4 regions of the Pseudoalteromonas piratica genome follow, and region 1 is predicted to be linked to each of the others. Evidence: predicted binding sites of a transcription regulator. Region 1 holds the regulator's gene; each other region holds the start of a gene.
The links. Region 1 encodes FliA, which starts transcription of late flagellar genes. Its sites were predicted from a motif close to CTAAAGNTNNNNNNNNNNNNGCCGATA; they were not measured.
Positions count from the first base shown of each region.

Region 1 (6,224 bases):
TGAGGCTGACTTCTATGGTTCGATGGATGGTGCCAGTAAATTCGTAAAAGGGGATGCTATCGCGGGCATTATCATTTTAGTGATCAATATTATCGGTGGATTATTTATCGGAATGATCCAACACGATTTACCTTTTAGCCGTGCAATGGAAGTATATACTTTACTGACAATTGGTGATGGTCTAGTTGCTCAGCTACCTTCGTTATTACTTTCTATCGGCACTGCAATTGTTGTTACACGTCAAAATGAATCACAAAATATGGGCGAACAATTTCATACCCAACTTGGAAATGATAAAGCGCTTTATATCGCAGCAGGTATCTTGATTGTGATGGGATTGGTCCCTGGCATGCCAAAAGTCGCATTTTTAGGTCTCGGCTTGTTAATTGGTGGTGTTGCTTATTGGAACCAACGTATTAAGACCAAAAAGGCAGACGAAGAAGCAGAACAAAAAGCGAAAGGTAAGTCACCGAGTCAAGAACAAGCACAAATTGAACAAAAAGAATTAGGCTGGGACGATGTACAGCAAGTCGATGTTATTGGCCTAGAGGTAGGTTATCGCCTAATTCCACTAGTTGACCAAGCGCAAGGCGGTGAACTACTCAGTCGCATTAAAGGTGTACGTAAAAAGCTTTCACAAGAACTTGGTTTCTTGGTGCCGCCAGTGCATATTCGCGACAACTTAGAGCTTGATCCAAATGAATACCGCATTACCTTGATGGGGGTATCGAGTGGTTACGGTGAGTTAAAGCACAATAATGAATTAGCAATTAACCCAGGACAAGTTTTTGGTGAGGTGAAAGGGGTTGCGACTAAAGACCCTGCATTTGGTTTAGATGCTGTTTGGATTGCGCCAGAACAAAAAGATGAAGCACAATCACTTGGCTATACAGTAGTAGATGCTGCCACAGTTGTTGCCACTCACATTTCACAATTACTTCATAATCACGCTGCTCTTTTGCTTGGTCATGAAGAGGTGCAAAACCTGCTTGATATGTTAGCTAAGTCACACCCACGTTTAATTGAGGGACTTGTGCCAGATATTTTACCGCTCACAACTATCGTAAAAGTATTACAAAATTTACTTAACGAAGGGGTGCCAATTCGTGACATGCGTTCAATTGTACAAACCTTGGTTGAATATGGGCCACGTAGCCAAGATCCTGATGTATTAACGGCTGCAGTGCGTATTTCACTTCGTCGTTTGATTGTTCAAGATGTGGCTGGTAACACCCCTGAAATTCCTGTCATTACATTGGCGCCTGAGTTGGAACAGATGTTGCATCAGTCACTTCAAAGTGCAGGTGATGAAGGTGCTGGTATTGAACCAGGGCTTGCAGAAAGACTTCAAAACTCTCTCGGCGATGCTCATCAAAACCAAGAAATGGCAGGTGAACCTTCAATACTGTTGACATCGGGTATGCTGCGCAGTGTGTTATCACGATTTGTGAAACACAGCTTACCAGGGCTGCGTGTGATGTCTTATCAGGAAGTACCTGAAGAAAAACAGATAAAAATTGTTTGCTCGGTTGGTCAACAGTAATAAGTCAAGGTGAGGTGTGACATGAAAATTAAACGTTTTTTTGCGAAAGATATGCGTAGTGCATTAAATGAAGTTAAACATGAATTAGGTCCAGATGCTGTCATTATGTCAAACAAACGTATGGCTGATGGTATTGAAATTGTTGCTGCTGTTGATTATGAAAAGTCGGTTCAAAGTGCGCCAGCAGCTCCACAAGTTCAAGCAGAAAAACCAACGTTTAATAGCCAATTTGTTAAACCAAAGCCACAAACAGCAAAGCCTGAAAAGCAAGCCGCAGTGGCTGATAGTTTATCTGCTTTGTTAGAACGCCAAGCGAAAAAGACACCGCAATTTGACAAACCATCTGCACCTCAACAATCGCAAAATTGGTTTGATGAAGATAAGTATCAAGCACCAAAAGACGACAGTTTTAATTCGTTTAATCAAAGCAAACAGGCGTCAAGCTTTGACTCAGAACCTCAGCCGTCACATGAAATGCAAGCAATGCGTGATGAAATGGCATCTATTAGACAGTTATTAGAGCATCAACTTTCTGGTTTAATGAATGAGGATATGGCACGCCGTGATCCAACCCGAGCTCTGTTATTAGATCGTTTAAAAGGTATGGGAATTAGTGAAGCTGTAGCAGACCAGTTAGCCTGTTTCATTCCTGATGACGTTGCTCCACGTCAAGCGTGGCAAGAGACCTTGAACATGCTGAGTAAGCAATTGTACACCGCAAACAACGAAATTTTGCGCCGTGGCGGTGTATATGCACTGGTTGGCCCTACAGGTGTAGGCAAAACAACAACAGTTGCCAAGCTTGCTGCGCTTGGTGCACAAAAGTTTGGTGCCAACAATATTGCACTAATTACTACAGATACCTATCGTATTGGCGCATATGAACAATTATCAACATATGGACGTATTATTGGTTGCCCTGTTAAGCAAGTTAAAAATGCAGAAGAACTTACTGAAATTCTTTATCATTTAAGAAATAAACGTCTAGTATTAATTGATACAGCAGGAATGAGCCAACGAGACTTGCGTTTGACTGAGCAACTGAATACATTAATGCGAAATAGCCGAGTAGATATTCGTAGTTACCTTGTTTTAAGTGCAACAGCACAATTAGAGGTACAACAAGAAGCCATTAAGCAGTTTAAACAGGTACAGCTAAGTGGTTGTATCTTCACAAAACTTGATGAATGTCTAAGTTTAGGCGAAATTATCAGTGTAGCCATTCAAAATCGACTGCCAATAGGCTATCTTACCAATGGGCAGCGCGTACCAGAGGACATTCGTGTAGCAAATGCGGAAAAATTGGTCAGCAAAGCACAGCAGTTGTATGCAAAACGAACAAACGCGCAAGCAAGACGTGCATCAAGCATGGCGCATCAAGCAGTAGGAATGTATGATTAACCCAGAATTAGATCAAGCTAGTGGCCTGCGGAAAATGAAAAACAATAACAAGGCTGTAAAAGTAATTGCGGTAACTGGAGGTAAAGGGGGAGTTGGTAAAACCAATGTTTCTCTTAATATGGCAATCGCCATGGCCCAACAAGGCCAAAAAGTACTTGTACTCGATGCCGATTTAGGTTTGGCAAATTGTGATGTTATGCTTGGTTTACGTGTTGAGCGTAACCTGTCTCATGTTTTATCTGGTGAATGTGATTTAGAAGATATTCTGGTGGAAGGTCCGTATGGTGTAAAAATTGTGCCTGCGACTTCAGGCTCTCAGAATATGGTTGAACTAACGCCTTCAGAGCACGCTGGACTTATTCGTGCTTTTGGTGAACTTGATTCTCACTATGACGTGCTGGTAGTTGATACTGCAGCAGGTATTTCTGATATGGTATTGAGCTTTTCTCGTGCTTCTCAAGATGTGCTTGTTGTTGTATGCGACGAACCAACATCAATTACTGATGCATATGCTCTGATAAAGGTGCTTAGTCGAGAGCACGGTGTATACAAATTTAAAATTGTTGCCAACATGGTACGAAGCCTAAAAGAAGGGCAAGAACTTTTTGCTAAATTGTCGAAAGTAACCGATCGTTTCCTAGATGTCTCATTAGAGTTAGTGGCAACCGTGCCATTTGACGAAAATATTCGAAAAGCCATTCGTAAACAAAAAACTATTGTAGATGTTTTTCCTAAATCTCCAGCAGCAATTGCTTTTAAGGCGTTAGCCTCTAAAGCTGCGACTTGGCCGATCCCAAATCAGCCTTCAGGACATCTTGAGTTTTTTATCGAGAAACTGGTTAGTAACTAGGAATGCCTATGAAACGAACCACTGCTTATGCTAACCAAAATCAATTATCACATCTTGTTGAACAGCATACGCCGTTGGTTAAACGCATTGCCTATCATATACTTGCACGATTACCGTCAAGTGTTATTGTTGAGGACCTGATTCAAGCTGGCATGATAGGATTGATTGAGGCTGCGAAAAACTTCGATGGTTCTAAAGGGGCTAGTTTTGAAACCTATGCAGGTATTCGTATTCGTGGTGCAATCATCGATGAAACCCGCAAGGGGGACTGGGTGCCACGCTCAGTGCATAAAAATGCACGCGAGGTTGCTGCTGCCATTAGTTCCTTAGAAGCAGAGCTTGGTCGAGAGCCTAAAGATAGTGAAGTTGCTGAAAAACTTGATATTACGATAGATGAGTACCATCATATTCTTAGGGATATAAGTAATGGCAAAATTATCGGCATTGAAGATCTCGGCGTTGATGAAGATGTAATCGATGCAGGCCTTGGTAATAATGAGCAAAACCCATTAGCAGATATTCAACAAGATAAATTTAATAAAGCATTGGTAACGGCAATTCAAACTTTGCCAGAAAGAGAAGCATTAGTGCTTTCGCTTTACTACAATGATGAAATGAATTTGAAAGAAATCGGTTTAATCCTTGAAGTTAGTGAATCTAGGGTTAGCCAAATACATAGTCAGGCCATGGTGCGCCTTAAAGCAAAAGTCCATGACTGGATATAGAATAAAGTAGTAAGTAAACAATTAGGTGCATACCTCACTGGAGGATATTTTGGATAAAAACATGAAAATTCTTGTGGTTGATGACTTTTCAACAATGAGAAGAATCATTAAAAACCTGTTAAGAGATCTTGGTTTCACAAATGTACAAGAAGCAGATGATGGAAGTACCGCGCTGCCAATGTTACAAAATCAAGAATTTGACTTTGTAGTAACGGATTGGAACATGCCTGGTATGCAAGGTATTGACTTGCTGCGCGCTATTCGCGCAGATGACAGCCTTAAACACATTCCTGTGCTAATGGTGACAGCAGAAGCTAAGAAAGAACAAATTATTGCTGCCGCACAAGCTGGTGTTAACGGATACATTGTTAAGCCATTCACTGCAGCAACGCTGAAAACAAAACTTGATAAAGTTTTTGAGCGTTTAGGCTAATTGGGAAGGAGAGGTTTATGTCAGCAGGTGCTGCGCCTCCAATTACCTTAGAACAGGCTAAACAGCTTGTTGCGTTTCTTGAAAATGGTGAACAACAACAAGCGCAAGAGCTGTTACAGCAAGTCACGGCAATTGAGCAAGATGAATTGTTTGGCGAGGTTGGTAAATTAACACGCCAACTTCATGATTCATTAAAAAACTTTCAGCTAGATACCACGTTATCTGCGTTAACAACAGAGTCCATACCGGATGCTAAAGAACGCTTAAACTACGTTATGGAAATGACAGAGCAAGCAGCAAATACCACAATGGATGCGGTTGAAGCTTCTCTGCCTATTGCCGATAAACTACAAACAGGTCTCAATGATATTAAACCTAAATGGGATAAATTAATGTCTCGGGACCTAAAAGTAGGCGAGTTTAAAGTGCTTTGTCATGAGTTGAATGGTTTTATGGAAGAAGCTAAAACAAACTCTGACGAATTGAATAGTTTAATGACAGAAGTATTGATGGCTCAGGGCTATCAAGATCTTACAGGTCAAGTTATTCGCCGCGTAATCGAGCTAGTACGCGAGGTCGAAGAGAGTTTGATTCATATGTTAACGGTGTTTGGTACACCTGTTGAACATACAGGATCGCCTGAGACGACACTAGAACAAGAACAACAAATGGTTGCTGATGGTGAATTAGACCAAGTAGCTGAAGGCCCAATTATAAATGCTGAAACCCGTGAAGATGTGGTTTCAGGTCAAGATGAAGTAGACGATCTATTATCTAGTTTGGGCTTCTAATCGGAGAATTATGCATGAGCTTTGATGTCGATGAAGATATTTTACAAGACTTTTTAGTCGAAGCCGGTGAAATCTTAGAATTGCTCTCAGAACAGTTAGTTGAATTGGAAAATAACCCAGAAGATGCTGACTTATTGAATGCGATATTTAGGGGCTTTCATACCGTTAAAGGGGGAGCGGGTTTCCTTTCAATGACGGAATTGGTAGATGCCTGTCACGGTGCGGAAAATATTTTCGATGTCCTTCGCCAAGGCCAACGCAGAGTTACCCCAGAATTGATGGATGTCATCTTACAAGCACTTGATACCATTAATGAGATGTTTGCTCACATTCAAAATAGAGCGCAACCTGACCCAGCTGATCCTCAATTACTTGCAGAGTTACACCGCTTAAGTCAGCCAGAAAGTGCAGATGAAGCCCAAGCAACTGTTGCTGAAGAACCTGCAGAAGTTGAACCAGCGCAACCTGAAGCTGTTGAAGC
Region 1 is NZ_CP009888.1:1,721,240-1,727,463, forward strand. Features, by position in the region: gene flhA (flagellar biosynthesis protein FlhA) at 1-1,543, shown strand, start outside; gene flhF (flagellar biosynthesis protein FlhF) at 1,565-2,944, shown strand; gene OM33_RS07895 (MinD/ParA family ATP-binding protein) at 2,937-3,794, shown strand; gene OM33_RS07900 (RNA polymerase sigma factor FliA) at 3,803-4,519, shown strand; gene cheY (chemotaxis response regulator CheY) at 4,569-4,952, shown strand; gene OM33_RS07910 (protein phosphatase CheZ) at 4,970-5,743, shown strand; gene OM33_RS07915 (chemotaxis protein CheA) at 5,758-6,224, shown strand, end outside.

Region 2 (6,224 bases), 370 kb from region 1:
ATTCCGGTTTGTTTGAGCGATTTCAAGCCAATAATAATGCTTAATTTTCAAACAGTGTTGCCGATAATGAAATTAAGGTATAGGTATTACCAAGATTGACAATGGAATTAAATACGCACGTTTAGTGAAGACACAAGGTTATGGAACGAAAATAGTAGTGAGCGGTAAAACTTGGTCACAATTATGCATGTATCTTAGTAAGCATGCCCAATTGGGCTGTGGTTATAGGGCTTAACCCAATACTATGAGGATCCTATGATGATTAGTCGAGAATATTGTAAAGCACTTGAACTGAAAGTATTTAAAACTAACAAGCAAGTAAGAAGTTTAAAAGGGCAGTTGTTCTTCTTCAGATTGCTGTCGATGGTGTTCATGATGTTGTTTATTATTGGCAATGTGAGTTAATGTTATCTTGTCATCTTTTTGACAAAAACAACCACGAACAAGGCTAATGAAAAGCTACCGCAAAAGGCTTCAAAAGCCGCAATTAAACGCGAATAGCCGAGTGGGGTGATGTCCCCATAGCCAAGCGTGGTGAAGGTAACAACACTGAAATACAAGCTGTTAACAAGTGCCATTAAATTTGTTTTTGTATTTTGTGTCGCGCTAAACTGAATTGTCTCACCGTTGAAATTAACGCCAAACATAAAGTAACCAAAGGCACACAGTAAGATCAGCATCATCGAAAAGAAAATTACGTTGACTGGTCTCTCGCCATAGCCGCATAACACATCAAAAAATTTTGATGCAAAACGATGGCGTGACCATTTAGGGTATTGATGCCGGCGCATAATCAGCACTTTATGATTAAACTTGCCCGACACTTCCAATAACCCTTGGTTTTCAGCTGCGTTTCTTAGGTCACGATATATTTCTTCAGACTGTTCAAAATAGTCAAGAGCCTTTTCGCTGTCCTTTTGTTTTTCGGCTTTACGAGCAAGATCTTCTTGAAGTAGGGTGTGACCAAGCTTCATATTATCAATACGAGCACCGACTAATTTAACACCAAGTAAATTGGTCCCCTCTAATTTGGCACAGTGCAAATTAGCATCACGTAAATCGGCTTTCATTAAAGAAGCGTTGCGAATGGATGTATTATAAAGATGCGCATTTTGCATATTAGCGCGATAAAAGTTGCTATAGGATAAATCAAAATGTGGACCATTATGATTCACCAGGTTCAGCCCGGTTAGATCCGCGCGTTTTAGTTGAAGCCCTTTAAGCAAACCGCCACGTTGCGCGTAACGTTCAAGTTTTTCTGTTAATGCTAGGCCGCTTTTATCATACTTTTGATCATGCCAAAAACAATAACCCCCCCCCATATCAAGCTCAGAGCATTGCTCATTTTCAGGCGATTTGTACTGGCATTTAGGTGCATGACTCATAGCTTAAATTCAACCTAGTTAAGATAACTTAAGCCTAGCACTTTGATTCTATTTTGCTAATTTTATTGCTTATAGAGCTTAGCTAACTTGTTGTATTCAAACTTAAGATCTTCAAGTCGCTTAGCGTGCTGTGGTGGTAGTGCCATGCCATCAACAAGGGTAAAATTGTATTGGCATTTTTCTAAGATTACGTCAGCAGATTTGTTTGCACGTGGAAGTAGCTGCAATAAAGCCTGAAGCAAATTTAACGCACTGCCGGTATTCATAGGGGCGATTTTAAGTGCCATTTCAAACTGTACGATAGCGTCTTGGAAATTCCCCTTTTTGTAGAGTTCAATACCTTGGTTATTGTATTGTTCGAACTGACTTTGTTTATCTGCTAATGACGCGTTACGTTGCGCTAATTGAGATAATATTTGGCTATTATGTTGGTTGGAAGATTGATATTTATCTAGCTGCGCTTTGGCATCATCAAATTCACCCAGATCTAATAAGGTGATAATCGAGTCTGGAAGTACTGAGTGGCTTAAAGATTGTTCTGAAGTCAGTGGTGCAATTAATTTTTTAGCCTCTAAAAAATCACCTTCGCTAACACTCATACGTGCTTTACAAAATGTTTTAAACTCATCAAAAAGTGTTTGTTGTTCAACTACTGTTGAGTCACTTTGTGCGTTTTTGAGCGAAGATTTAATCTGATTGGTTAACTCAGACCTTTCCTGTTGTGAATTTGCGGCTTCTAATTGATTGAATATGGCGCGAATATAATTTAATTGATAATCAATATGGGCAAATGCAGTACCCTGAGACATTAAAAGTAAGGTATTTTGGGCTTTTACAAAGGCATTATAGTCATTATTAGCGTGTGCAATATCACTAAATTTACGCTGTCTAGCAAATGAGTGTGGTGAAATATTACAGCTTTGCTCGATTAAAAATAGAGATTCCTTACCCTGATTTAGTTTATTGAGACAAATTGCTTTAATATCGAGAGCATCAATATTAAATCGATTTTGACCGAGTAATTCATCACATATGCGAATGGCACCGTCGTAATTTTTTAACAGTAACGAAGCTTGAGCCAAGTATGTAAGTGCCCATGTAGGCCTTGCTTTTTCAAGTATTTGACTGAGTAGATCATACGCCTTTTGATGTTCTTCTAACTCAAAATATAATTGGCACGCTCGTTTGAAGCAGAACTGGGAAGTACGAGGATGCTGTTCTGCTAGTGCTAAAAATTTTTCAACAGCAACAGCTAATTGTTTGTCTTCTATGGCTTGATTCGCATCATAGAATAATTTTTTTCTCGCTGATAATTTACTAAGCCGCTTTTTAAGCATGCCCGTTGAGAAAGGTTTTATTAGATAATCATCAGGCTCAATCTCAAGTACTGAAAGCACAACTGACCGTGTACTTTCTCCAGTCACAAGAATCGAAATACTATGACGAGATAGTTTGTTTAAATATTTCAGCTCTTCAAGGAATTGTTTGCCATTTCTACCTTGACCAAGGTTATAGTCGATAAAGACAATATCCACGGAGTTTTTATCAATTTTGTTAAGTGCCGCTTCACCCGAGTCATAAAATACAATATTGTTAGCACCCAGTTGTAATAACATTCCTTTGAGTAATTTCTGAAATGATTTCTGATCATCAATGATCAGAATTGATTTGTCCTTTAATGGGTGTTCGCTTATTTGGGTCATTTATATTCGTTTTAGCGCAAGGTAGTTATAACTATAGCAATTTAAACATAATAGAAAATAATGTTGATCAAATATCAGTTAAAACGTAGTAAAAAAAGAAAAACGCTCGCAATCAAAATCAAATTTAATCAAGTAATGGTATATGCACCTTATTACTTGCCAATTAACGTGGTTGAAGACTGGCTTTCTACAAAGCAAGTTTGGATTGAAAAACATTTAAGAAATCAGCAAAACAGGCCTGTTGCTAACTCTATTTTGCAGCAACAGAACTATGTTTTATTAGGGCAAACATATGCGCTTAGATTTGAGCAACATGCGATAAAATCTGAGGTTATTATTGATGATGCAATAATACAGATTTACACGTCTAAGCGGGTCAAGCACACTCAAGAAAAGCAACTTAAACTGTTAATGTCAGTTGTCAGCACGCGATTAACTCAATACTGTGAAATCCAGGCAAGCCACATGGCAAATAAATTAGGAGTCAGTTTTTCAAAAGTGAGTGTAAAACACATTCGCAGTCGCTGGGGGTCATGTGATTCAAAAGGACGATTGCAGTTTAATTTGCAATTAGCCAGTGCGCCGTTATGGGTGATTGATTATGTAGTTGCTCATGAAGTGGCACATTTGCAAGTGATGGATCACAGTAAGCGCTTTTGGCAAATTGTGAAAAGAATTTATCCGGACTATTTAAATGCAGAGAAATGGTTGAAAAACAAAGGCTTTGAACTAGATATATTTAAGATATGAAACTTCAGAAAGAAAGTGGTGGAGGGGGACGGATTCGAACCATCGAAGGCAATGCCGTCAGATTTACAGTCTGATCCCTTTGGCCGCTCGGGAACCCCTCCACTGAAGTAGGCGCAATATTAGAGAAGCTTTATCACGCTGTAAAGTGTTTTTTATAAATTACTGTTTAACTGCTCGAAAACCAATCACAACTATCAAATTTCAACCAAGTCTTAGTACCCATTTCATATAGGCAAGTTCTACTCTCACCATTTAAAAACAAACTTGACTAGTTAAATAGTGAAACTATTTTGCTTGGAATTTGGAATTTGGAATTTGGAATTTGGAATTTGGAATTTGGAATTTGGAATTTGGAATTTGGAATTTGGAATTTGGAATTTGGAATTTGGAATTTGGAATTTGGAATTTGGAACAAAAAGAGAAGTGGTGGAGGGGGACGGATTCGAACCATCGAAGGCAATGCCGTCAGATTTACAGTCTGATCCCTTTGGCCGCTCGGGAACCCCTCCACGAGAACGAGGCGAATATTAACAAACTAAAAAATTAAGTAAAGGTTAAAACTAAAGTTTTTTCACTTTTTGTCGATAACAGCTTTGTTATTAAACAAATTGATTATTTAAAATGCAAATCGAACAAATCATCACACATGAAACGCAATTAGGCGAACAACTTTCTCATAGTGTTGCTACTAATCGTCAAAGTGATTTTGCATTTTTACTTGCCATGCTAAGTCATGACGCAACTGACTTTTCACAATTTAAGTTACCAAAAAGTGATAAACAGCCCCCGCAAGATCCGTTATTGCAACTTGCTAAAATAGCTGCGGGACCAAAAAAGCCCTTTGCAGCAGAGCCATTTAATGGCCTAATTGGTTCAGATAACTGTAAAATGTTGCTTGAACAAGGGTTATCAGCAATTCAACTAAATGAGTGCCTTAACCCTGAGCCCTACACTGTTAAAAACAATACGAAATATATTCCACCAGCTGTTATTGATAATTGCCCGCCAGCTACACAGAAAAAGATCATCATTGAAAAGAATTTGGCTTTAATGAATAACCAAATGGATGTGAATAGTTTTTATAATAGTATTGAGAAAAGCCAAGACTATAACTTCGCATCAGTTGCTTAATAAAGCGAATAAGTAAGGCAAAAACTGTTATCTAGCATGCATGTTTAGAAAATATAGGGCGCTCAATAAAAAATAGCGACCAAGGTGATCGCCATTTCAGAGATATGTTTTCAATCGTGTATTTAAATACTAAGCCGCATGGCATTTTTTGAACTTTTTTTCGCTACCGCATGGGCATTTGTCGTTACGCCCTATCTTTTGTTCTGTGTGCGGAGTGAGGGTACCATCTAAGTAGCGCCATTCACCATCTTCTAAAGTAAAATTTGAAGTTTCTTCTAATTGGCAGTAGTAGCCATCACAAAGATAATCCGCTTTAAAATGCACAATTGCAGTGTTATCGCTTTCTTCAAAGCGGTATACAGTCAAGCCTATAAAATCTGCTAACTCAGCAAATGCAGCAATTTCGCGAACACTGTTAGCAGCACGTTTACTGTTAGCGTAGGTATTATGAATATATTCGCTATTTTTTTCGCAATAAGCACTGTAACGTGAGCGCATCAGTTGTTCAGCATTTTTAGCTTTTATTTCTCCACTAATAATGGGAGAGCAACATGTTTCAAACGTTTGAGAATTTCCGCAATGGCACATAGGTTCTAATCAAAAATTAAAAGTGTATGTTAACAAATATTGATGTTTGCAGTTATCCCTTTACTCGCTGAAAAGTGATAAAAATAACCATTAAATTGATTTTGGTTGGCTGCAAGTCCACTCAAGGTCACTTCGTCTAACATATTTGTCCAAGAAATCACGGCGCCAAAATTACCATTTTTCAATGCGGAAGTGACAACATATTCAATATTGATTAAGTGGCGCTTTCGAATGATGAGCAACTTGCTGTGGTCAATCGATAAACTTTCTAATAGCGATTTACTTGGCACCGCATCAGGCGCTAAGAGTAACGTCCATTTATTCTCACAGGTATGTTTTTGCAAGATTTCGATCAATGCCATCGTTTCTTGAATGTCATCTTGCACATTAATAACGCTTAGTTTGTTGGTCGCACGTTCATCACTTTGCTGTGTGTGTGGTGTTGAAAGGTGTTGAGCTTGTAACATAACGATACCTGTTTAAATATACAGTAGATTTTTATATACAGTAGTTTATACAGTAATTCGTTTCAAGCATTATTTGTTATTTTTTACACAATTTTTTCACTTTGCAGTTGATTGTCATGAATATATTCATATAAATCAGCAGCTTGCTTTTTAGCGTCCGTAACTTGTTTAGCTTGCAAAAGTGGCTGTAATTTACCAAT
Region 2 is NZ_CP009888.1:2,093,333-2,099,556, forward strand. Features, by position in the region: gene recD (exodeoxyribonuclease V subunit alpha) at 1-44, shown strand, start outside; gene OM33_RS22550 (hypothetical protein) at 256-405, shown strand; gene OM33_RS09735 (pentapeptide repeat-containing protein) at 408-1,385, opposite strand; gene OM33_RS09740 (response regulator) at 1,448-3,088, opposite strand; gene OM33_RS09745 (M48 family metallopeptidase) at 3,149-3,838, shown strand; tRNA gene OM33_RS09750 (tRNA-Tyr) at 3,855-3,939, opposite strand; tRNA gene OM33_RS09755 (tRNA-Tyr) at 4,263-4,347, opposite strand; gene OM33_RS09760 (VC2046/SO_2500 family protein) at 4,460-4,969, shown strand; gene OM33_RS09765 (YchJ family protein) at 5,099-5,557, opposite strand; gene OM33_RS09770 (SulA-like leucine-rich domain-containing protein) at 5,587-6,024, opposite strand; gene OM33_RS22045 (tetratricopeptide repeat protein) at 6,108-6,224, opposite strand, start outside.
Region 2: OM33_RS09760 (VC2046/SO_2500 family protein) is a predicted target of FliA. The motif match lies at 4,399-4,425, and genes of this name have one in related genera.

Region 3 (6,224 bases), 160 kb from region 1:
AAAAGCAATCTAACTTCAGAGCTTACAACAACATTGCTGAAAGCTTTGATGATTTTGTAAACTTTTTACAGCAAAACCCTCGTTATAAATCAGCATTAAAAACAACAGCAAACCCAACTGAATATCTTAACGAGCTGCAAAAGGCTGGTTATGCAACTGACCCTAATTACGCACAAAAAATAATAAATGTACTCAGCAGAAGTGAATTTAATGATGCGATTAAATCAGTCGCTTCAGGAATCAATGTAAAGGATATGATGAAAAGTTCGATAACAGGTTTAGGAGGCAGTGACTAATGTCTTTTAATCTACTTAATATTGCAAACTCAGGAGTTCGCGCTAGCTCTGAGTTACTGCAAACGACCAGTAAAAATATCACCAATGTAAATACTGAAGGTTATGTTCGTGAACGTACAGAGCACAGAACACTCTTTGATAATCAAGTCGGTTTGGGTCAGACCTTTCGCTTGGTGAATGACTTTGCACAGCAACAATTGAATCGTGATGTATCTAATCTTGCTTTTTTCAATCAGTTTGTTGATGAATCTGCGCGAGTCGATAGTTTGTTTGCTGAAGAGTCTAATAGTTTATCAACTAGCATGAATTCTTTGTTTAATTCACTGCAAGAGAGTTTAAATCAACCTTCATCCATGGTAAGTCGCTCACTCTTTTTTAATGATGCACAAGGCTATATTGATCAATTAGGTCGACTTTCTGGCATTGTATTTGACCAAAAAACCATTGTTAATGATCAGCTTGAAATCTATACCGATGAAGCAAATGGACTTATTAATAAAATCAGCGAACTTAACCTTGCTATTGCATCGGGCTCTTCAGGACCTGATGGCAGTGCGCTTAATAGCACGATTAATCAGCGCGATTTAGCAATTAAAGAACTGGCAGAATACATCGATATTGAAACACTTGATGGCCCAAATGGTGAAAAGCTAGTTTTTATGGGCACAGGTGAAGCCGTGGTGATGGAAAATGGTGCATTCAATCTATTTTCTTTATCAGGTGACCCTGATCCAAATTTTAAAGACTTAAAACTCGATGTGGATTCAGGTAAAGCAATTCCTCTTGAAGTAAATACTAGTTTACTGAAAGGAAAAATTGGTGGTCTTTTAGCTTATCGAGAAGATATTCTAATTCCATCACAGAATAAACTTGGTCAGCTTAGCCTTGCAATGGCTGACGCGTTTAATCAGCAAAATAGATTGGGTTTAGATGCCGATGGTGAGTTAGGTGGCGACCTTTTCACCATTCCAACAGCGGGTGCTTATGCGTATGCTGCAAATACTGGTACAGCTCAAGTAACAGGTACAGTAGAAGCTGGCAAAGGCAGCGAAATTCCGGCAACCGATTTTCTAATTGAATATACAGCCGCAAACCAAATTACGGTTTCAGCACTTGATAAGTATGGCAACCCAACTGGGACGCCGATTGTTGCGAATGTGGTAGCGGGTCAAGCCGATTCAACCACCGCAGTTGGCGGAGAGTTGTTTGGTTTACAAATTAATTTGACTGCGGGTGCTAATGTTGGTGACCAATTTGAATTAAAATTGAACTCGGATGCCTCTACAAATATCAAGTTAGCTACTAATCGACCTGAGGATTTGGCACTCGCTTCACCAATTCGCACCAGTAATAATATTAATAACCAAGGTACAGGCAGTATTTCTTCTAGTACGGTCACAGACACAAGTGCTGCTGGCTTTACAGCAGGCCCGCCCCCTTCTTTAACTAATGGGCCAATCACTGTTACCAAAACCGCTAACCCGAATGAATTTAATATCACAGATGGTACGCCTCCAGTGACCACTACGGTCGTTCTGACGCCGCCCTATGACAATGTGTTGAATCAGTCCGGAGCTCCTTACAATGCTTACGGCTTTGATTTTAGTCTTGAAGGTGCTCCGAATGCAGGCGACACATTTACCATTGAATTTAATACCAATGGTTTTGATGATAATCGCAATGGCTTAATGCTTGCGGGGCTGCAAGATAAAGAGCTTGTTCGAGCAAATGTTGATGCATCTCCAGGGGGTGATAATTTAACAAAACTTAATGAAGCTTATGGCAATCTAATTACTGATGTGGGTATTAGAACTTCGTCAGCCAAAACAAATCAAGTTGCATTTGAAGCTCTAGCCAATCAATCAAACGCATGGTATGAGTCAATTTCTGGCGTTAATTTGGATGAAGAAGCTGCAAATCTTTTAAGGTTTCAGCAGTCATACTCTGCCGCAGCGCAAATCTTAACAACAGCAAGAACTGTTTTTGACACCATATTGAATGCAGCGAGGTAAATTGAATGCGTTTATCAAACAACATAATGTATCAAAACAACCTTGATAAAATTTTAGAAAATCAGCAGAAGGTTGCTGTTGCGCAAGAAAAAGTGTCAACCCAAACACGTATATTGACACCTTCTGATGATCCAGCCGCTTCTGCGCAAGCTCTGTTATTAAGTGAACGAATTGATATAAATAATCAATTTCAAAAAAATAACAGCTATTTAACGAGTAAGCTACAGACTGAAGAAAGTGTACTGCAAAATATTAAAACATCACTGCAGCGAGGTTATCAATTAACGGTGCAGGCAGGTAATGGCGCATTATCTGAACAAGATAGAGAAACCATAGCTGAGGAAATGAAGTCAATTCAGGCGACTTTATATGATTTAATGAATTCAAAATCTGAAGATGGCAAATTTATCTTTTCAGGTTTTCAAGATAGTAATCAAACTTATGTATTTAATGGGGCTACTGGTACTTATGACTATCAAGGTGACCAAGGTAACCATGAGATGCAACTTGCAGTAGGTGTAACTCTTCGTTCAAGTGATAATGGCATCGATGCATTTGAGAATGTTGATGAGCGACTAAATGTTAATACCAATACCCCAACCGTTGGCGGTGGCATTACAGGTGGGTCAGTATATGTTAAGGAACAAGCACAATTTGATTCCTTTCATAAAGCTAATTATGACCCGTTAGTGCCTGCGAATAATAACCTTCAAGTTACAGTTACTGCTGGAATACCTGATACTTATGCAATAACGTTAGGAGGTACGCCTGTAGGGGGCGGCAACTTTACAAATGATACAATTAAGTTTCAAGGCATGGAAATTAACTTAGCGGGTGTTGCGCCAGGTACCGCAGATTTCTCATTAGCACCACCAGAAAAGAAAAATATGCTAAATACTTTAGAGGAACTAATTACTGGTCTTACGAACCCTGGATTGTCAAATGATGCATATCAAGAGTATCTGGCAGATGGTATGGTTGGAATTACGAATGCCCAAAATCAAGTTTCCATTACTCAGGCGAATTTAGGCGGGCGGATTAATGTTGCAGAGCGTTTACTTGGTTCAACGGCTGATATCAATATTAACCATAAAGAATCAAAAGCGAAGCTAGTTGAACTTGATATGGCAGAAGCCATTACAGAATTAACGAAAGAGGAAACAGCTTTGCAAGCTTCGCAGGCAACTTTTGGCCGCTTAACACAGCTTTCCTTGTTTGATTACATTCGTTAAAGAATAAACTTTCAAATGATTTAAAGCGGGGACTTCCCGCTTTTTTTATGCCTATTTATCAATTTGTCCCTAAAATTTAGATAAAACACATAAAGTATATTATTTTTTGGCCGATACATTAGTTAGCCAGAAATTTAATTTAAATTAAGCTATTGAAAATTAATAAAAAATATAAAAAATAATCTAAAGGAATTTTTTTTCCTCCCGATAACAGAATTAACTTAGAGAGATACTGAATACATCGTAACTCTCTTTAAAAGAGAAATTGAAAGTAAGTAATATTTACTTCGGGAGAAAGAACCATGGCACTTTATGTAAATACAAACGTAAGTTCATTAAATGCTCAACGTCAGTTAATGAATTCAGGTAACGCTCTAGATCAATCTTTCCAGCGTTTATCTTCAGGTCTTCGTATCAACAGCGCAGCTGACGATGCAGCAGGTCTACAAATTTCTGATCGTCTTCAATCGCAAATCAACGGCCTGAACCAAGGTAACCGTAATGCTAATGATGGTATTTCACTTGCACAAACAGCTGAAGGTGCAATGGATGAAATTACAGGTATGTTCCAGCGTATTCGTACACTGGCACAACAAGCATCAAATGGTTCAAATACTGATGAAGACCGCTTAGCTATTCAAGAAGAAATTCGTCAACTTTCTTCTGAAGTAAACCGTGTAGCTACTGATACTACCTTTGGTGGTCAAAATTTGTTAGATGGTACCTACGAAGCAAGTTTTCAAGTTGGTGCTGATGCCGTTCAAACCATTGGCTTTTCAATGCAAAATGTTGGCGGTACAGCAGCAATTAACAGTTTGAGTGCTAACGGCGGTTTTACATTGTCAGGCATCGCTGGTGTTGCAAGTGCCGTAACTGGTCAACGTTTATCTACACTAGCTGAAGGTGCTTCTGATATTGGCGGGGCAGCACTGACAACAGATACATTTGCAGCATCTTTTATTGCCACTGCAATAAGTGTTTCTAGCCAAGTTAATGCGCAAGTAACGCTTGCTGGTGTTGACTCATTGATTGCTGTTGTTGATAAAAAGCGTGCTGAATTGGGTGCAGTGCAAAACCGTTTCCAATCGACAATTCGAAACCAATCTAATATTGCTGAAAACTTGAGTGCAGCTAAATCACGAATTAAAGATGCAGACTTCGCTGCAGAAACAGCGGCGTTAACACGTAATCAGATTCTTCAACAGGCGAGCCAAACTATTTTAAGTCAGGCTAACCAGCGTCCACAGGCTGCATTAAGTCTATTAGGATAATTAAGAGAAATGCCCTTATCAGATGGGGTAATAGATAAGGGCATTAAAAGGGATATTTAAAGCGGAGGCAACTGCAGAAAATATCCAAACAAGTAAGTATAAGAAACCAGTCGGTCTCTCGTACTGAAATGATTAAGCAAATATAGTACCAAGTATAAAACAAGTTTTTTGACACCGCTATGTTTGCCACTTACTTTCGATCTCTTTTCATTAAAAAGGAGCCTTATTTATAAGGCTCCTTTTTTATTTCTTGTTTTGGCATGGATATTGATTGTTATTAACTTGAACAAGATATGTAGGAAAAGTTAGGTGGTTAATTGCCGCTTTTGTATGAAAGTAGGCAAATATTTTCCTAGACCCTAATGGCATTGTTGCAAGTGGTGCGATTGTACTGCGTTTACCGGGTTACTCATATCTAACCATAAAAAAAGAGATAGAGAGAGTAAGATTATGGCTTTATATGTAAATACAAATGTAAGCTCGCTAAATGCCCAGCGCCAACTAGATAAATCAGGCGGTGATTTAGATACGGCCTTTAAACGTTTGTCTTCTGGTTTAAGAATTAATAGTGCAGCTGATGATGCGGCTGGTCTTCAGATTTCTGACCGTCTTCAATCGCAAATTCTGGGCTTGAATCAGGGTAATCGAAACGCGAACGACGGTATTTCACTTGCGCAAACTGCCGAAGGTGCGATGGATGAAATGACAACCATGTTGCAGCGTATGCGCGTACTTTCTCAGCAGTCAGCAAATGGTTCAAATACCGACGAAGACCGATTGGCACTTCAAGAAGAAATACGTCAACTTTCTGAAGAAATCAACCGGGTGGCAACAGATACGACATTTGGTGGACGAAATCTTCTTGATGGCAGTTATGCAGCTAGTTTCCAAATAGGTGCAGATGCTGTTCAAACAGTTGGTTTTAGTATGCAAAACGTAGGTGGTACAGCAGCGATTAACAGTTTAAGTGCTAATGGCGGCTTTACCCTGTCGGGAATAGCAGGTATTGCGAGTGCAGTTACAGGGCAGCGTTTATCAACTCTTGCAGAAGGCGCATCGGATATAGCTGGTGCAGCTCTGACTACAGATACTTTTGCTGCTGCGTTTATTGCTACTGCAATTAGTGTATCAACGCAAACAAATGCTCAAATTGTGATGGCTGGTGTTGACTCATTAATTGCCGTGGTCGACAAAAAGCGCTCAGAACTAGGTGCGGTGCAAAACCGTTTCCAATCGACCATTCGTAACCAAGCGAATATTGCAGAAAATTTAAGTGCAGCAAAATCACGAATTAAAGATGCTGACTTTGCAATGGAAACTGCGCAATTAACGCGAGCACAGATATTACAACAGGCTAGCCAAACAATTCTTGGCCAGGCAAACCAAAGGCCTCAAGCTGCATTAAGTTTGCTT
Region 3 is NZ_CP009888.1:1,558,247-1,564,470, forward strand. Features, by position in the region: gene flgJ (flagellar assembly peptidoglycan hydrolase FlgJ) at 1-296, shown strand, start outside; gene OM33_RS07090 (FlgK family flagellar hook-associated protein) at 296-2,308, shown strand; gene flgL (flagellar hook-associated protein FlgL) at 2,314-3,540, shown strand; gene OM33_RS07100 (flagellin N-terminal helical domain-containing protein) at 3,843-4,811, shown strand; gene OM33_RS07105 (flagellin N-terminal helical domain-containing protein) at 5,262-6,224, shown strand, end outside.
Region 3: OM33_RS07100 (flagellin N-terminal helical domain-containing protein) is a predicted target of FliA. The motif match lies at 3,724-3,750, and genes of this name have one in related genera.

Region 4 (6,224 bases), 180 kb from region 1:
GCAATGTTAGTTGCTAACACCTCTGCTCTTTGTGAACGAGCCAATGTTGCTTGCGGATGTATACCTAATGCTCTGTCAAAACTGATAGCCATAACTTCTCCAAAAAAGTGACTTTGGAGAAGTTATGCAATTTGAGAGCCAAAACTAATATGTGAAGTTATTTTTTTTGATAAATAATACCAGGGTTACAGCGGATCATTTCAAAATCATCACTCAGACCGGTCATGGATTCAGACGCACCTAAAAATAAATACCCTTTTGGATTAAGCGCTTGGTGGAATTGTTTAATAATTTTCGCTTTAACTTCAGGCGAAAAGTAAATAAGGACATTACGGCAGAAAATGATTTCAAATTTGCCCATGAGTGCATATGAATCGAGCAAGTTGAGATGACGGAAACTCACCATACGTTTAATATCGTCATTTACCCTTGCCATACCGTGACCAGAATCTGTAAAAAACTTGCGGCGACGTTCTGGTGACAAGCCCCTAGCTAACGCCAAAGAATCATATTCTGCATTTTTACAGATATCTAACATAGTATTTGAAATATCCGTACCAACAATATTAACACCCGCAAGTCCACCTGGCTTTGATTGTTTATACTCTGCTGCACTCATTGCAATAGAATATGGTTCTTGACCAGATGAGCTAGCAGCTGACCAAATTTTGATAGGGCGACGTAACTCGGAAAGTTCTGGAAAAAGCTTATTCTTTAATAGCTCAAACGGATAAGTATCCCTAAACCACAAAGTTTCATTTGTTGTCATTGCATCAACAACAGCAGCTCGAAGTTGACGTTCACGAGGACTTAATGTCTTTGTGACTAATTCAGATAAAGATGCAACTTCAAAACGCGCCATTAAAGGTGCCAAACGACTTTTAACCAAGTACTGTTTGTTATCGCCTAAAACAATACCGCATTGTTGCTCTAAAAAGCTTCTAAACTGCTGGTATTCTTTATCATCTAGATTTTTGTTCAAATTTATTACTCGCTGCTCTACGCTTCATGAACCCATTTCTTAACCGCAGTTGCTAACTCATCTGGGTTAAACTTAGCGATAAAATCATCGGCACCTACCTTCTCAACCATGGCTTGGTTAAATACACCACTGAGAGATGTGTGTAAAATAATGTGCAAAGGTGCCATTCGCGGATCTGCTTTTAATTCAGCAGTCAAGGTGTAGCCATCCATCTCAGGCATTTCTACGTCAGAAATTAATAATGCAACTCGTTCAGTAATAACGTTTTGACAATCTTGATCGGCAATTTCTTTCAGTCTGATAAGTGCTTCACGGCCATTTTTTGCAACTTCCGTTTGCACACCTAATGGTTCCAATGCCCTTTTCACTTGATTACGCGCAACGGTCGAATCATCAGCAATAAAGACAATTCGCTCACCGAGATCTTTTTGCATTTCGCCGTCAGAAAGAAGGTCAGCACTTACTTCTGTATTTACAGGACAAATTTCATTAAGGATTTTTTCAACGTCGAGAATTTCAACCAATTCTTTTTCGATTTCGGTCACTGCGGTTAAATAAGAATAGCGGCCAGAACCAGAAGGCGGTGGCATAATCGATTCCCAGTTGATATTGACAATACGCTCAACCGAGTCAACTAAGAAACCCTGCACTGAACGGTTATATTCAGTGATAATGATAAAGCAATCTTTGGTGTTTTGAATGCCTGGACCACCGATAGCCAAAGATAAGTCGATAACTGAAATAGTTTGCCCACGAATATGTGCAACGCCTTTAACAAAATGATTAGATTTAGGCATTGCAGTTAAGTTAGGACACTGTAAAACCTCTCGTACTTTAAACACGTTTATACCAAAGCGCTGTCTGCCTTTTAATTTAAACAGTAATAGCTCTAATCTGTTTTGGCCTACGAGCTGCGTTCGTTGGTTAACCGAATCTAAAATGCCTGCCATTTCAATCTCCTAACTTGAAGCAATGAAAAGGTATGCTTCTTGCTTCTTTGTTATTGTACTACCGTATAACGACCTCTGTGCCATAATTTTGACACTACTTAGTTATACCTTGTTTTACCCATAAAGCATAGTCGAAACATTATGAGTTTGTTTAAAAAAAACCTGTATTTATTCATTTTAATACAAATTACATCTCTTGCTATGACTTCACTCAAAGCTAAAGAGTATAATAAATTAGAGTTGCAGCAACTTGCGATTGACTTTGTCTCTCAACAAAGAGACAAAATGAATGCTCAACAAACTAATTCAGAGCTTTCAATCACAGCCTTACCGCTAGATTCACGCATTAAATCACGTTCTTGCAAAACGCCATTACAACTTAGCGCTGCAAATCCACTTAATAATAATCGGCAATCTACTATAAAAATTAAGTGTTTAGATCAAAATAGTTGGCAAGTTTTCGTGCATACACGCCAACAAGAGTTAATTGAAGTAATTACTGCAGCTAAAGGAATTAGCAAAGGTCAAAAAATTACAGCCAAACATTTAACAACTAAAAAGGTTGCCAAACACCTTACTCGCTCAAATCAATTTAAATCCAAAGAGTTTTTGATTGGTGGCCGCTCAAAGCGTAATGTTCGCGCGGGTCAATCTATCAACTACAATTACATTTGTAACGTGTGCAAAGGTGATAAAGTGACGATTCTTGCAAGTTTTAAGGGCATGACAATAAAAACACAAGGAGAGGCACTCGAAGATGGCAGAGTTGGTGACAATATTGCCATCCGAAATGTTAAATCTGGAAAAAAGATTCAGGCCCAAGTAACCAATGCACTTCAAGTTGAAGTAAACATTTAACGCTGTACTAAAAGATGAAATTCAGGTTAAATAACAAGTTAGAAATTTTTAAAAATTATCTACTTTTTTACTAAAGGTTGTACCTTAAATGCCGATAACTAGGATGAGAAATCTTAGTAGAGAGAATTGTCATGGTTAATCAAATAAATCAGGGTTCAAACAGCCAGGCTAATGTCAGGCTTGAGAATACCAAACAGCAAGCAACTGACTCAGCAAAACAAGTGCAAGTAAATACTGCGACAGCTAAAGCAACAAGTGATTCTGTAAGCATTACACCTCAGGCTCAACAGCTTAAAAAGCTAAATGAAAAAGCTGAGCAATCTTCTGGTATTGACCACAAGAAAGTGAATGAGCTTAAAAAAGCCATTGCAAATGGTGAATACAAAATTGATGCTGAAAAGCTTGCTGAAAACATCAACAAATTAGAATTTAAACTTTTTGGTCGATAAACAATGAGCTTAGAACAGATATTATCGCAACAACTCGATGAGCTAAATAACATGTCTCAGCTTTTAGAAAAAGAGCTAGATGCTATTGTCTCACGCGATCATGAAAATCTAATATCTGTTGTAGAAAGCAAAGTTGAATCACTTCGTTCAATTCAACAGCGCGATCAACATATCGCTAAGCTTTTTGACCAAGGAGACACTGATATCTCATCTTTTAAAGATGAAATCAGTCAAATTAATCAGCTACTTGCTGATTGTAAAAAGCAAAACGATGTAAACCAGGTGGCAGCAAACCAAAGTCAACTAGCGTCACAAAAATTAAAAGACATTTTATTTGGCAAGAATCAATCTGGATACGATAAAACGGGTAAATCAATCTCTCTACCTAACCCGATCGCCAGAGGGTTGAAGGCGTAATAGTTTTGAAAAAGTGACTCATGCTAAAAGTAAGTCACTTTTTTTACGCTTCTCGGTCTAGTTTGACCTACATACAGATCGTGCACCAGCTTCATATCCAGCTCAACTTCTGTAGCATAAGTATCACCAACCGCATAACTTTTAACAACCTTAGCCCCTCTTACAACCCCTTGAACTCGTACCTTTAACGAGTCGTTGTTTGCAACCATGCCTTGTACACTTGTTTGCGCGTCAACTTTTTGTCCATACACTTGTTCAGCCAGTTCGCGATATGCCTCTAACTTAGATGCTTTCATCGCCATAATCGCCTTCTGCTGTTCGGTACTGCCGGGCTGCAAACTAATTGGAGCATAGCCAACTGCATATAATACCGGGAAATTTTCTGGCGTTTGATACTCATACTCAACATGTTTATCAAACATTTGGCTACAACCACCCAATAATATACACCCTGCAATAACGGTTGTTTGAAAAAAAGAATGTGACATATCACTCACCATAGAAAAATAATCTATGTTATTAAAAGCAATTTTTGAGCCAGTCTAAGCTTGGTATAGAAATTGAATAAACAAGGTATCATTAAAATGAGAGAGTAAAACCATGCGCTTAATCGCACTGATGATGTTTGCAAGCTTTTCAAGTCAAGCAGTTTGGTACGAATCAACTGGTGAAGCCAAAATAAGAAACGGCAACATTGAACAAGCAAGATTAATGGCCACTGAAGATGCAATCCAACAAGCATTACTCTTCTCTGGTGCGCAAGTTTCAAGTTTACAACAAGTGGTAAACGGTATTTGGCAAGCACCAACAACACAAATTTACTCACATGGCGCGATTAATCAAATTGAAGTAATTGATGAACTGCAATCTTCTGACACATTATCTATTTCAGTGAGAATTGATATTCTTGATGACAGTGAAACTTGTCAAAACTCATCATTAAAGAAAAATATTGCTATTACACGCGCTGGTTTTAAGTTTCCAGAACAAGCAACTTATGGACAAATATTTGAACTTCCAAAAGCTTACAGTGACAAATTGATAACCCATTTATCTCAATTCAATCATTTATTTAATACAAAATCTGATATTAATCGCAAGCTAAATACAAAGTCATTATTCACCGCACACCATGATGCGAATACCAGTAAATTAATTCAACAAATTGCCGACCAAAATAACAGTCAATTTGTGTGGGTGTCTCAGATTGATGATGTTTCATTAGGTGAGCAACAAAACTCATCGTTATCTTTTTGGCAAAATAAAGCATTTGAGCGCTTCTTTACCTTAAACACAGCCTTGTATAACGGACTGACTGGCGAGTTAATAACGCAAAAGCACTATGACACTTTTGCAACGTGGCAAACAAAAAAGTCAGCTCGAATCGATGTGAATAGCGAAAGATTTTGGACCATGCCTTATGGCCAAGCTATTACAGACATCAACTTAAAGTTAGGACAAGATTTAGCAAGTGATTTAGCGTGTACCCCCGCACAAGCACGAATTTTAAGCATCGACCATGACACAATCATCATTAGTCTTGGCTCTGAAAACAACTTGGTTAAAGGTCAAAAGTTACATGTCGCATTGCGCAAAGGGTTTAATCAGAAGCAATTGATCATAAATACTGATTATCAGCTTCGAGTTACACAAGTTAATCAAAATACTGCGATTGCCAAAGTCATTGGTGATAAATTACTAGCAAATGTGCAATTGGGTGATTTGGTTACACTCGCTAGTTTTTAACGCGTGTATGAAGAATCATCTTACTCAGTGGATGCAAAACTACCAACAACGTAAACAGTTATATTAACGGTATCAAACTGAGTTTAAATGCACTCACTTTAAGAGCCATTAAATAGTAATTGAACATTTGATCAACCTACCCGGCTTTAAAGTAATTACCTACTTTTTTGCACACTAATATCCAGTAGTAACTACCAATAAAAGTAAAATGATGAAAGTAAACCATAGCGTTTAAGGTTTTTTAGAGTTGAGTCTTGGCGTTCCCGGCAGGAGTTGAACCTGCGACCCTTCGCTTAGGAGGCGAATGCTCTATCCAACTGAGCTACGGGAACTTTAAAGATTAAAAATTGGACGCCCGGAATGAAAGTTACGTTTAAGTTCTGAATTAGCTCAAACAAGTTCTTTTTATTATTTAGTTATCAAATGCAACACTGTATGGAATAACGTATTTTGCGCTCGCTAGGATACTCTGGTTTTCTAAACTAGTAATCCTCGAGTTTATAACAACGCCATTTTCTTTATACAATAATGTCCCACTTAAAACAGCATTAATATGCCCTTTGGTATTTAATTGTAAAACATCCCTTGAATAACTGTAATCTCCGCCACTATCAATGCGCATCATGGGCATAACTTTATGATCAACAACATTCAGACCAAACGCTTGTATTTCCGTAAGCATCGATTCTGCTAACTGATTACCAAGTCGACTTGCGGTTTGCAATGAACCGTCTAAGTCAACAAATGAAGACACCGCTAACCTAACTGCATCTGGCTCAGCATTTAGATTCTCTATTAGCTTCATAGCCAACTGTTCAACAT
Region 4 is NZ_CP009888.1:1,544,796-1,551,019, reverse strand. Features, by position in the region: gene flgB (flagellar basal body rod protein FlgB) at 1-92, opposite strand, end outside; gene OM33_RS07040 (CheR family methyltransferase) at 158-982, opposite strand; gene OM33_RS07035 (chemotaxis protein CheV) at 1,000-1,932, opposite strand; gene flgA (flagellar basal body P-ring formation chaperone FlgA) at 2,074-2,790, shown strand; gene flgM (flagellar biosynthesis anti-sigma factor FlgM) at 2,922-3,239, shown strand; gene flgN (flagellar protein FlgN) at 3,243-3,656, shown strand; gene OM33_RS07015 (LPP20 family lipoprotein) at 3,680-4,144, opposite strand; gene OM33_RS07010 (flagellar assembly protein T N-terminal domain-containing protein) at 4,257-5,402, shown strand; tRNA gene OM33_RS07005 (tRNA-Arg) at 5,658-5,734, opposite strand; gene OM33_RS07000 (FlgO family outer membrane protein) at 5,815-6,224, opposite strand, start outside.
Region 4: flgM (flagellar biosynthesis anti-sigma factor FlgM) is a predicted target of FliA. The motif match lies at 2,861-2,887, and genes of this name have one in related genera.